DNA from 4 places in the Vibrio sp. R10-SG-ISO4 genome. Region 1 is predicted to be linked to each of the others. Evidence: predicted binding sites of a transcription regulator. Region 1 holds the regulator's gene; each other region holds the start of a gene.
The links. Region 1 encodes CRP, which controls carbon source genes, mostly activating them, when cyclic AMP is high. Its sites were predicted from a motif close to TGTGANNNNNNTCACA; they were not measured.

Region 2: rppH (RNA pyrophosphohydrolase) is a predicted target of CRP. The motif match lies at 1,496-1,511, and genes of this name have one in related genera.
Region 3: malT (HTH-type transcriptional regulator MalT) is a predicted target of CRP. The motif match lies at 1,689-1,704, and genes of this name have one in related genera.
Region 4: AC6R03_RS17150 (NupC/NupG family nucleoside CNT transporter) is a predicted target of CRP. The motif match lies at 1,952-1,967, and genes of this name have one in related genera.

What each region holds. Positions count from the first base shown of each region.
Region 1 covers NZ_JCBDHJ010000022.1:68,011-71,222, forward strand. The annotation lists gene AC6R03_RS16255 (SH2 domain-containing protein) at 1-72, shown strand, start outside; gene AC6R03_RS16260 (YheU family protein) at 247-459, shown strand; gene AC6R03_RS16265 (phosphoribulokinase) at 554-1,423, shown strand; gene crp (cAMP-activated global transcriptional regulator CRP) at 1,681-2,313, shown strand; gene AC6R03_RS16275 (DUF1338 domain-containing protein) at 2,482-3,212, opposite strand, start outside.
Region 2 covers NZ_JCBDHJ010000020.1:111,425-114,636, forward strand. The annotation lists gene AC6R03_RS15370 (DUF6482 family protein) at 64-375, shown strand; gene mutH (DNA mismatch repair endonuclease MutH) at 383-1,048, opposite strand; gene rppH (RNA pyrophosphohydrolase) at 1,664-2,182, shown strand; gene ptsP (phosphoenolpyruvate--protein phosphotransferase) at 2,185-3,212, shown strand, end outside.
Region 3 covers NZ_JCBDHJ010000013.1:55,643-58,854, reverse strand. The annotation lists gene malT (HTH-type transcriptional regulator MalT) at 1-1,509, opposite strand, end outside; gene AC6R03_RS06715 (glycogen/starch/alpha-glucan phosphorylase) at 2,066-3,212, shown strand, end outside.
Region 4 covers NZ_JCBDHJ010000023.1:79,017-82,228, forward strand. The annotation lists gene AC6R03_RS17145 (XapX domain-containing protein) at 108-278, opposite strand; gene AC6R03_RS17150 (NupC/NupG family nucleoside CNT transporter) at 544-1,806, opposite strand; gene AC6R03_RS17155 (TatD family hydrolase) at 2,012-2,785, opposite strand; gene AC6R03_RS17160 (DUF5363 family protein) at 2,785-2,952, opposite strand; gene yaaA (peroxide stress protein YaaA) at 3,002-3,212, opposite strand, start outside.

The sequences.
Region 1 (3,212 bases):
GCAACCATTGAAACTACGCTCAATAAACTCCTGTTCACTGAGTACAAGATTTTCAGATATAGTCATCAATAAGTTCGCAAACTTAATCAAGACTGGGCAAAAAATCGCCCATTATTTTACCAAGGGAGAGCCATCGCGCTCTCCCCTGTACGTTTACCGCGAGTGCATAAAGCCCCTAGAACCCCGCTAGGAACTAGGAACTAGGCACTAGCGACTAGGAACTCCCCCATCAACCAACGAGGCCCTATGATCATCCCTTGGCAACAGATCGCCCCTGACACCCTAGACAACCTGATCCGTGAATTTGTGCTGCGTGAAGGGACAGACTATGGCGAGCAGGAAATCTCTCTTGACGAGAAAATCGCCCAGATCCGTCAGAGCTTGGTGAGTGGTGAAGCGGTGGTGGTCTATTCAGAGCTGCATGAGAGCGTGGATATTCAACTCAAATCAAAGTTTTAATATTTCCAGTGCGTTAAAAAACGCCATACCGTGATCAATCAATAGAACATGCTATATTGGTCATCATTTGACAAGGAATAAGACAAGGTTTGTCATGTCAGCAAAACACCCCATTATTGCCGTAACGGGTTCTTCCGGTGCGGGCACAACCACGACCTCTGAAGCGTTTCGCAAAATGTTTAACATGATGCGCGTGAAACCGGCTTGGGTGGAAGGGGACAGTTTCCACCGCTTTACGCGCCCAGAAATGGATGTCGAGATCCGCAAAGCGCGCGAGCAAGGACGCCACATCAGCTACTTTGGTCCGCAGGCGAACGACTTCCCTGCGCTGTCTGAGTTTTTTAAGCAGTATGGCAATGAAGGCACAGGGCAAATTCGTCGCTACTTGCACACCTTCGATGAAGCCGTGCCCTACAATCAAATGCCGGGTACCTTCACGCCGTGGCAAGATTTGCCGGAAAATTCTGACGTGCTGTTCTACGAAGGACTGCATGGCGGCGTGGTGGATGGTGAGGTCAACGTCGCCCAACACGTCGACTTTTTGATTGGCATGGTGCCCATTGTGAACTTGGAGTGGATTCAAAAATTCGTCCGTGACACGCGCGATCGCGGTCACTCACGCGAAGCGGTAATGGACTCGATTGTCCGCTCGATGGATGACTACCTCAACTACATTACCCCGCAATTTTCGCGTACCCACATCAACTTCCAACGCGTGCCGACCGTCGATACGTCCAACCCACTTAACGCTAAAGGCATCCCAAGTTTAGATGAAAGCTTTGTGGTGATCCGCCTGCGCGGCATCAAACAGGTCGACTTCCCATATCTGCTCGCTATGATTGATGGCTCTTTCATGTCGCGCCACAACACCATTGTCGTGCCGGGGGGTAAGATGAGTTTTGCGATGGAACTCATCGTCAGACCTATCCTACAGCAACTTATCGAGACGGGTAAAATTGGCTAGCGATCAGTCCTAAGACCCGTTTACTTGTCATACCGTGATCATGTGCACATTTTTGCGTAAACAATCACCAACTTGACACGATTAAAATCAAGAAATCCCTTTTGAAAAAGGCTACTATTTGTAACCGAAACAAAGATGGCTTGCAGCATTGAATAAGTGCTCTTATCCTAAAAAGCCTTGTTCAGGGCTTCGCGTCTTTTACTGGCGCGACAAAAATGGAAAGCGGCAAGCGTACCCTGCAGAGGAAGTGAGATATTATGGTTCTAGGTAAACCTCAAACCGATCCAACATTAGAGTGGTTCCTGTCACATTGTCATATTCATAAGTACCCATCAAAAAGCACATTGATCCACGCCGGTGAGAAAGCAGAGACGCTTTACTACATCGTCAAAGGCTCTGTGGCGGTACTGATTAAAGACGAAGAAGGTAAGGAAATGATCCTTTCTTACCTAAACCAAGGTGACTTTATCGGTGAACTTGGTCTATTTGAAGAAGATCAAGAGCGTACCGCTTGGGTTCGTGCTAAATCACCTTGTGAAGTTGCAGAGATCTCATTCAAGAAATTCCGTCAGCTTATCCAAGTCAACCCTGACATCCTAATGCGTCTATCTGCGCAAATGGCAAGCCGCCTACAAGTGACGAGCCAAAAAGTCGGTGACCTCGCCTTCCTAGACGTGACAGGCCGCATCGCGCAAACGCTACTTAACCTAGCGAAACAGCCAGATGCTATGACGCACCCAGACGGCATGCAAATCAAGATCACTCGTCAAGAGATCGGTCAGATTGTCGGCTGTTCACGTGAGACCGTTGGCCGTATCTTGAAGATGCTTGAAGAGCAAAACCTGATCTCCGCCCACGGTAAAACCATCGTCGTCTACGGCACGCGATAGGGTATTAGAGGCGAGTTCCTAGTGGCTAGTTCCTAGAGAAAACCTTTAAAGATTAAGAAAGCCACCCTGTCTACCAGCGGTGGCTTTTTATTTACCAGGCCCTAGCCCAATCACCCACTACCCATCACCCATTTCACCAGCCCCCCTCTAGGAACTAGCAACTAGGCACTAGGAACTTCCCCCATCCGTACTCTCAAATATCTTATCCGCTGACGCCGCGACAAACCCCGGGTAGAGCTCACCATTACTCATCGGATAGCGTTTAGCGAATTCGTAGAAGCCGCCTGGGATCACTTGCGTACCGTCACTAAAGCTCACCTCGACTTTGTCTGCCATGGTGGACGATTGCTCAAGCAGTACCTCTGGTGAGCCTTTCACTTCGCCACCCGACTCATTGATGACAAAGCCCGCTTGGCGCAGGTGCTCATTCACCGCCGCGACCTCGTCAAATGCCTTGAGCTGATTAACGCTTACGGTGAAATGGTTGGCCCCATAGCCGTGCGCCGCAAGCCATGCTGCGTACTCACTCTCTTGGGCGAGGGTTTGAAAATCTTCATAGCTGAGATCCCACAAACGGCCCGCATACAAAAACTCATGGCTTTGCAGTGCGGATGCCTCCACTTGTGCCACCAGCTTGCTGACAATGCTTTGCAGCGGCGCTGAGCACTCTTCGACTTTCAGCTCACTGATGAACACTTTTGGCAACGTCGGATCGGCGTGCTCGTAGTGCTTGGCGACCAAGTGTTTGCTCTCAAACAGGTAGTCACCACACGCTTGGTAACCCAGCGCAATAAATGGCGCAGCCAATGTCTCGATACCGAGCGGCGCAATGTTAAAGGTACGCAGCGCAATATGGTCATTGATCAGCGGTTCATCTTCTTCTAAAAGCTGATGAACCT
Region 2 (3,212 bases), on a different contig from region 1:
CGCAAAATTCTGCGTCTTGACTATCTTTAAGAGATCCAGGTCTTTAAGGGATGAAGGTGCGCGATGCAAAAAGTTCAGTTAGATAAATGGATCCACGGCGATCACAAAGAGAGTTATCAGCCGCCCAAGGTGTTCGTTATCGGATGTTCCGATGTATCGCAATACTTGTTAGCGGTGGAATACAAGCATAAGCTCGAACCCATCAGAGAAGGAGAAGACCCCCTTCATTTTGATTCGATAGAGCAGGTGAGAGAGGCGCTGTTGAAACTCGGTGTTGAGCGCGCCTACTTAAGATTGCACAACACCTATGATGAGTGTGGCTCGGGCAGTGGACCTCGTTTTCACGATGTGGCGTTGTCGCTCACGACGCATTGAGCTGGCGCTAAATAAAATGACGAGCGAGTATGTTGGCGGTAAATTGCGTACGCAAGTAAAAGCCGCGAGGTAGCGTCTTGATGCGTTTTCCTGTTGCGCCGTAGGCGTCGGTTGAGACTCGACTGTTGGCGGCTTTCGGTCTGATTTGCAGGACTTCACCGTGCTTAGCGGTAATGTGGCTGACTTGGCCAAGTACGATCATCTCCATCAGCTCTTCCCAGTCCGCTTGCAGTTGACGTTCTTCTTCGACACTTGGCGACCACAAAAGCGGGGAGCCAACACGCCGCTCTGCCAGTGGAATTTCTCGTTCCCCCTCAACCGGCACCCACAGTACCCGTGATAACTTGTTTCTTACGTGGCTGTTTTCCCATGTTAAACCATGCACTCCCGTTAAAGGGGCGACACAAACAAAGGTGGTTTCCAGTGGCTTACCGCTATAACTGATGGGAATGGTCTTAAGTTCAATCCCGAGATGCTCAAAGTCTTGCTGTGGTTTGCTGCCTGCGGTAGCGCCTAAATGCCATTCCAGTAATTGACCGACCCAGCCTTTATCACGCTGTAGATTTTCCGGCACCGTCATCTGGGCTTCCTGGGCGAGTTCTGCAACAGTGAGTCCTGCGATTTCACTGGCTCGTTCAAACAGTTCTTGCTCGGAGTGTGGGGCTGGTTTCATCAATACGATTCCTTAAGGTTGGTGAGACATTGTATCGAATCCATTCGAGCGATGAAATCTTGCTTGGGATCCCAAGTGGTGAAAGATCCTACTAAATAGACTTATCCACAGAATTTCATCGCCACTAAGCAATATTTTTAATATCTGGATCAATTAACAGGGGTTTGAGGGCTATTTTAGGCTTGATTTCTGCGGTTGTTGTTATTTTACACCTTGCTTGTGTGGATAAAGTGTCCTGTGGTGGATCTTTAACCGATCTGTGTTGTGCGTGAAATATGTCAGATAAAAAGGGATTGGTAATAACTTTCTTTCTTCTATTGCATTGTTTTTAAATGATTTTGTGGCGTAGCGTTCTTTCTGTTTTATTTTGCTAGGTGAGACTTGGCGGGAAAATGATCAGTTGAACCGAGATTCTTCACATAGTTATACACAGAAAAGGTGAATAAATGTGGGCCATGTCTCACAACTGTGTGAATAACTGTAGGGTTGACCGAAAAATATGCAGAGTAGGTGCGTGACGCCATAAATTGAGTGTGAGTCACAATAGGAAGTTTGCTCCGATTGGGGATATGTGGAAAAATCACTGTAATAAAAGATTTTACTAGAGGGTGGCCAGTGATAGATGGCGATGGTTACCGCTTAAATGTGGGAATTGTAATCTGTAACAACCATGGTCAGGTATTCTGGGCTAAACGATACGGACAACATTCTTGGCAGTTTCCTCAAGGGGGAATTGACGACGGTGAGACTCCCGAGCAAGCAATGTATCGGGAACTGTATGAAGAAGTGGGTTTAACAAAGAGTGATGTCACCATAGTGGCAACGAGTCGTCATTGGTTAAGGTATAAATTACCCAAACGGCTGGTTCGATGGGACTCAAAACCTGTTTGTATCGGGCAAAAACAGAAATGGTTCCTCCTGCGGCTAGATTGTGATGAAGCAAAGATCAATATGCAGCACGGGAGTTCCCCTGAATTTGATGGTTGGCGTTGGGTAAGTTATTGGTATCCGGTGCGACAAGTGGTTTCTTTCAAGCGTGATGTGTATCGCCGCGCAATGAAAGAGTTCGCCTCGATGGCAATGCCGTTCAAAGAACGCAGGACGAAAGGCAAACGTAAATACAAAAGAGGATAGACATGCTGTCTCAACTAAGGGAAATAGTTGAACAAGTTTCTAAGGTCGATGATGTGCATCAGGCCTTAGATGTATTGGTTAAGCAAACGTGCAACGCGATGAGTACGGAGTGTTGTACTGTCTATCTTGCAAATGAAGAAATGCAGCGCCTTGAGCTGATGGCGACTCAAGGTCTGCGCTTTAAAGGGGATAAAATCCATATCCGCTTTGAAGAGGGCTTGGTAGGTTTGGTCAAGCGCAGTGCTGAGCCGCTCAACCTCGCTGAAGCCTCCAAACATCCGGATTTCAAATACTTCTCCGAGCTGGGTGAAGAGATTTATCACAGCTTTCTTGGCACACCGATTATCCACCGTAAGCAAGTGTTGGGTGTTTTGGTGGTGCAGCAAAAGACGCCGCGTCAGTTTGACGAAATGGAGGAGTCCTTCCTTGTTACCCTAGCGGCGCAGCTTGCGGTGATTATTGCCCATGCTCAAACCCAAGGTCATTGGCGATTAGAGAAAAAGCAGCAAGCGATTCGAGGGCTGCCTGCCTCAAGTGGTGTGGCCATTGGTGAGTTCTGGTGGGACGATACTCAGCCAGAGTTATCTGAGGTGTATCCAGCTTCTACACTGGATATCGAACGAGAGCAAGAGTGGCTCTTACTGGCGATTGAAGAAGCGCTCGGCGATTTTCGTCGTATGCGTAAAAAGCTCGATAGTGAAATCAACAAAGACGCTTTAGCCATTTTTGACCTCTTTACCCACTTGCTTAACGACCCCATGTTGCGCAAAGATCTCAAGTCGCAAATCCAAAAAGGCGATAGAGCTGACTGGGCGTTGAGACAAGTGGTCGAATCCTACTCGAACCGTTTTGCCCGCATGTCGGATCTCTATCTACGAGAAAGGGCGCAAGACATTCGCGAGCTGGGTCAACGTTTACTGTTTTTCTTGCACAATACCGACAAAGAGCAGCAATTGATTGAGCGCCCAATCATCCTCGTGGTGCGTGAACTGACCGCTTCTTTGCTCGCCTCTATCCCTAAAGACAAGTT
Region 3 (3,212 bases), on a different contig from region 1:
GACGTGATTGACCTCGCCGACGACCGAGGTCGCAACAATGCGGCTTCGATAGACCGTGCTGTCAACTTGGCTCAGTGCCAGCTCAGCCAGCTCCAACGCTTTTTCTGGTTGGTTCTGGTTGATGGCGACTTGCGCGCGCAGGGCGTTGAATTCACCTTGCTCTTTGCTGTTGAGTACTACGTTGAACTGGCGCATTTGCTCATCGGCTTTGGCAAGTAAGTCACCGACATCGTTGTAACGGTGCTGACTCTGCGCGAGCCACGCTTGCAACATACACAATTTCGGTTCGCTGTAGAGCTGCTCCGGCGATAACGAATCAATGGCCTGCTCTAGGGCTTTAAGTTCACCACCATTGAACATTTTCCAGCCAAACTGGCTCAAAATATCGGCGATCAGTTGGCTGTCTTTGGCTTCTTGCGCGTGTTTGAGTGCTTCATGGGGCGAGGATTGTTTGAGCCAAGCGCGCGCGGCGACTTGGTGCAGCTCTTGCTCTTTTTGCGGCATACGCGCTGAGCGCTCATGTGCAAGAAACTCGGCAAATAGATTGTGGAAGCGATACCAGTTTTGTTCACCTTCAAGCGGGTGGATAAACAGCCCATAGCGGTTGAGAGACTCAATCATACTGAGAGCGTCATCACGCTGAGTCAGCGCCGCCACCATGCTGTCGTTGAAGTGATCCAGCACCGAGCATTGCAGTAAGAACTGACGTGTCTCTTGGTCGAGCAGATCAAACACTTCTTCAACCAAATAATCCCACAGATGCGCGTGATTAAACTGCGAAAAAGACTCAGCCGATTGCGCCAACGTGCGATTTTGACCTTGCGCTTGAAGGGCGATCAACTGCAGGGCCGATGGCCAACCTTCGACGTAGTTGCGCAGGTTGTCTGCTGTGGCATCATCAATGCCATCGGCGATGCGCTGGTTGAAGAAACGGGTGGTCTCTTCGGTATCGAACGCCAGCAACTCGTCACCGATCTCAATCATCAGATCGCGCACACGTAAATTGGCCGTGCCGAGTGGCGGCGCGGCGCGACTGGTGACGACTAATGTCAGGTTGTCGGGCATGTGCTTGAGGAAAAAGCGCATCGCCTCGTGGATCTCATCGTCAGAAATGAGGTGGTAGTCATCAAGGACCACATAACACTCGTTAAAATACTCGGACATCTCCGCAAATACTTCACTGAACAAGGAGTGAAGTGAGGAAAATTGACGCTTTTCGGCCAATTTCTGCGAATTCGGACAAGCCTGATTGGTCGCTTTGTTTAGGGCTTGCAGCAGGTAGTTCATGAAGCGGAACGGGTCATTATCGCTTTCATCGATGCTGTACCAGCCGACATTAGGTTTGTCGGCGAGCCACTGGGCGGCCATGGTGGTTTTACCGTATCCGGCAGGCGAGCGAAACAGCACCAGTTTGTAGCAGGGTGCTTGCTGAAGTAAATCAAGAACTCTTGGGCGTACGATGGCGTTGTGTAAACGGCCAGGACGCGTGAGTTTCGAAGGAATCCACATCTTCTCATCCTTATCTTATTGTCAGTGAACGTGTCAGCGAGCACGACGGCAAGATGGGTTGTTTTTTGTTCGATCTTTGTTGTTGAGTGGGATGTTACTTAAGAGTTGGTGGGATTGTTATGTGAGGAGAGCGACTTTTTCGCATATTTCACATTTTGTGCGTCTCTACGCCCTTGTTTTGTGATTTAAATCACATAAACCTGTTCGATAAAACTTGTCTCAACTCATGCTTTGCACGAAAAATCGTGTAATTTGCACTCAGGATGAAAACATTCTGTGATTCACGCTGCATATTTTTCATTTGCCAGTTTTTGATTTCGACGAAGTTTCATACACCTTAGGTAAGGTCGTTTAGGGTCATGGTGTGATCTTAATCAACAGAGTCCAGTTCACTCATCGGTTTATTGCGAGTTGGATCACTGCTTGTTGTGAATTACGCCCTCTACGCCCTGACTCCTCCTCCTAAATCGCTACCTAAGTAGGAGGATGTTTTGCAAGACAGAGCATTGCACGATATGTCTCAGATGGATTGAAACCGATAAGTGAGATTTCTCTAATGAAACCTACTCAACAGAAAAAATTTGATAAAGCCAGCTTTCAAGCTGACGTTAAAATGCACCTTTCTGCGACCTACGCGAAAACCGTAGACACCGCAACTCCGCGTGAATGGTACCTTGCTATGGGTAAAGCCCTGGCAGAGATCACAACGCTGGATCTTTTGAAAACAGAGCAAGACCCACGCATCAAGAACGCGAAAAGCGTCAACTACCTATCTCTTGAATTTCTTATCGGTCGTTTAACCGGTAACAACCTAATCAGCTTAGGTCTCTACGAGCAGATCACAGATGCAATGGCCGAACTGGGCCAAAACCTGACCGACTTGTTGGAAGAAGAGCGCGACCCGTCTCTGGGTAACGGTGGTCTAGGTCGTTTGGCGGCGTGTTTTATGGATTCTTGTGCAGCGCAAGAGTTCCCAACCGTTGGTTACGGTTTGCACTACGAATACGGTCTGTTCAAGCAATCTTTTGTTGACGGACGTCAGCAAGAAGCACCGGATGCTTGGCGTGGTGTCGAAGGCTACCCGTGGGAAGTCGCGCGCCCAGAATTAGCGCAAGAAATTGGTTTCTACGGCCGCGTTGAAGTGAGTTACGAGAACGGCAAAGAAGTACGCAAATGGGTACCGGGCATGAGCGTGAAAGCGATGCCTTGGGACTTACCGATTGTCGGTTATGAATCTGACACGGTATACCCGCTGCGTTTGTGGGAATGTCAGGCGATTGCGCCATTCTCATTGGCAAGTTTCAACAACGGCGATTACTTCGAAGCGCAGCACGCGCTGATTGACGCCGGCAACATTACTAAAGTGCTGTACCCGAATGACAACCATGAGAAAGGCAAAACACTGCGTTTGATGCAGCAGTACTTCCACTCAGCAGCATCGGTACGTGACATTTTACGTCGTCACGAAGCAGCGGGTTTTGCACTTGCGGATCTTCCAAAGCAAGAAACGATTCAGCTCAACGATACTCACCCAACGATTGCTATCCCTGAATTGATGCGCATTTTGCTCGATGAAAAAGGGCTATCTTGGGATAAAGCGTGGGAAATCAGTTCGCAAACCTTCGCGTACACTAACCACACACTTCTACCAGAGGCATTGGAAACGTGGCCAGAGTCTTTGATTCAACGTCTGCTACCGCGTC
Region 4 (3,212 bases), on a different contig from region 1:
TATGGCACAACAATCTGCGATTGCGGTGTCTAACGTGTATAGGCGCTTTGTGACGCCTCAGGCAACCGATGTTGCCGCGCTAATCATACTCCTTGTATTAATTAGCGTTAACTAAAAAACCTTTCAATGATCCATTGAAAGGTTACACCACCAAGATAAACGCCCACAATTCCCATCACTCCCGGTAATACTGGAGGTGCTGGAATGGGCAGCTTGATGGCGGAAAACAGGATTCCGACAACAAAGCCCGCTAAGGTCGCGAGAATCACATCATTCATCAGTTTAGGCCTATTTTCTTTACACCTATACAGTATAGATATTTATCGCAAAACTGTAGTCGCACACAGAGCGCAAACGGTTTGTATCTCAAAAAAGATCCGGCTTAACGATTGCTGAGTTTTATCCACTGCACAAACGTTATGAATCTTGTTGTCTGGGCACACTCCAGACCTTTAAACAACGAAAAAACCCCGTAGTACATAGCAAGCTATGCAACTACGGGGTCTTATAAAACGGCGTCTATATAATCTATCGCTTCTTAAATTAGAAAGATAGGAAGAAGCCAGCGATGGTTGCTGCCATCAAGTTAGACAGAGTACCTGCTGCGACCGCTTTCACACCCATACGAGCGATGTCGTGACGACGGTTTGGCGCTAGACCACCTAGACCACCTAGTAGAATCGCAATTGAAGAAAGGTTTGCGAAACCACATAGCGCGAACGAGATGATAGCGGCTGTCTTAGTAGACATCACTTCACCGGTTGCTGGTACAACTTGAGCTGCATCACCAACGTAAGGAACGAAGTTTAGGTAAGCAACGAATTCGTTCACCACCAGTTTCTGACCGATGAATGAACCCGCTAGCGTCGCTTCTTCCCAAGGCACACCAATTAGGAATGCAAGTGGTGAGAAGATGTAACCTAGAAGAATTTCTAGTGTCAGTTCAGGCATACCGAACCAACCGCCAACGCCACCTAGGATGCCGTTGATAAGAGCAATAAGGCCGATGAACGCAAGTAGCATTGCACCAACGTTAAGCGCAAGCTGTAGACCGACAGACGCACCGCCAGCTGCTGCATCGATAACGTTAGCAGGCTTGTCGTCACCACCGTCGATGTCCGCGCCTAGATCGTCATTTGGCGTGTCAGTTTCAGGTTTGATGATTTTAGCGAACAGTAGACCACCTGGTGCTGCCATGAATGATGCAGCAACAAGGTACTCTAGAGGTACACCCATTGAAGCGTAACCAGCAAGTACACCACCTGCTACAGACGCTAGACCACCACACATCACTGCAAATAGCTCAGACTGAGTCATTTTAGGTACAAACGGACGAACCACAAGTGGTGCCTCAGTTTGACCTACGAAAATGTTCGCTGCTGCAGACATAGACTCGGCACGTGATGTACCCAGTGCTTTTTGTAGACCGCCACCAAGAATCTTGATAACCCACTGCATCACACCGATGTAGTAAAGTACAGAAATTAGCGCAGAGAAGAAGATTAGCGTTGGTAGTACTTGGAAAGCAAAGATGAAACCGATACCGTCAACTGAGAAGTTAACTAGGCTGCCGAATAGGAAACCAGTACCGTCTTTACCGTAGTCGATCACGTTTTGTACACCAGCTGAGAAACCAGCTAGAAGATCACGACCCCATGGTACGTACAGAACGAAACCACCGATGATGAATTGGATAGCAAAAGCGCCACCCACAGTTCTTAGATTGATAGCTTTGCGGTTATCAGACAGTAGAAGCGCGATAGCGATCAAAACTGCCATACCGACTAGGCTCATAAACAGGCTCATAGTTTATGACTTCCTTATTAAGTTATTTGTTGGCGTGTTACAAAATGGAGCTCAAAAGCACGGGCAATTATACTCATCCGTCCACCGATAAAGTAATGCCGCCTTCACAGTTTCTGATAAGATTCACCACTCATTCACTCGTAAGTGTGACAATAGTCACAACCAAAGTTTACAGAAATCATAAAAAGCACATTTTATTTAGAATTCATTCACAAATAGACAGTGCCAATAAGCTGTTTTTCCAAACGTTTTCCGCAACCGTTTGCTCACAACTCTGCTTCAGTTGCGCCAATGTCGTTAACACTTGGGGTAAACGCTTAGGATGATTGGCTTGGCCTTGATACCCTGACAACGGCATGTCGGGCGCGTCGGTTTCCAAAACAAGATGGTCGATGGGCACCTGCGTCACCGCTTGACGCGTCTTATTCGCTCTTGGGTAGGTAATCACTCCGCCCACACCGATGTAGAAACCGAGCTCAACAAATTGCATCGCTTGTTGATAGCTGCCGGAAAACCCATGCAAAATCCCACCGTAGTGAAAACGGTGCTGCTTAAGCAGTTGCAACAAGCGGTGATAGGTTTTTCGCCCGTGAAGAATCAAGGGCCGCCGCAGGTTCTTGGCCACGCTGATCTGCGCCTCAAGCACCGCTTCTTGTCGCAGAGCGTCGACATCGATCATGGCGTCTAAGCCGCACTCTCCGACCGCGACACACACTGAGCCTGCCGACTCACATTGAGCTTCGAGGCGACTGACCTCAATCAATGAGTCGGTGTGAACAAAATAGGGATGGCACCCCAAACTGATGTACAAGTTCGTGTGCTGTTGGGATAGCGCAATAAGATCGCTCCAATTGCTTTCGCCAATCGCAGGAACCAGAAAACGCTCGACTCCTTGCTCACTGGCTTCTTGCAATGTTGCCCCTAATTGAGCCTTAAAGGGGGCAAAATCGAGGTGACAGTGAGTATCAAAAAGGCGCATTACTGCTGCGCCTTTGAAGTGGGTGATGAGGACGAAGTGGCAGCGTCGCTCTGCCTTGCATCATCAGAGCGGTACGGCACGCAACTGCGCTTTTGCCCAGGAGTAAGGCCCATAGAGTGGCACCAAGCGTCGTAGCGCTCAAGCCAATGTTTTAATCTCTTCCACATGTGCATGACTCCCCTGCCCGATGCTAGCAACGATGACCACTCGCCTTCACTACTGCTCTTCACGTTTGAAGACTAACTCAGTCGCGCTCGACTCATCCTCAGCAAAGGTGTACCCCGCCGTGTTGAACTGGGTCAAATCCGCGACACTCTCGATGCGGTTTTCGATAATAAAACGCGCCATCATGCCGCGCGCTTTTTTGGCATAAAAGCTGATCACTTTATATTGGCCGTTTTTGCAGTCTTTAAACACCGGCGTAATC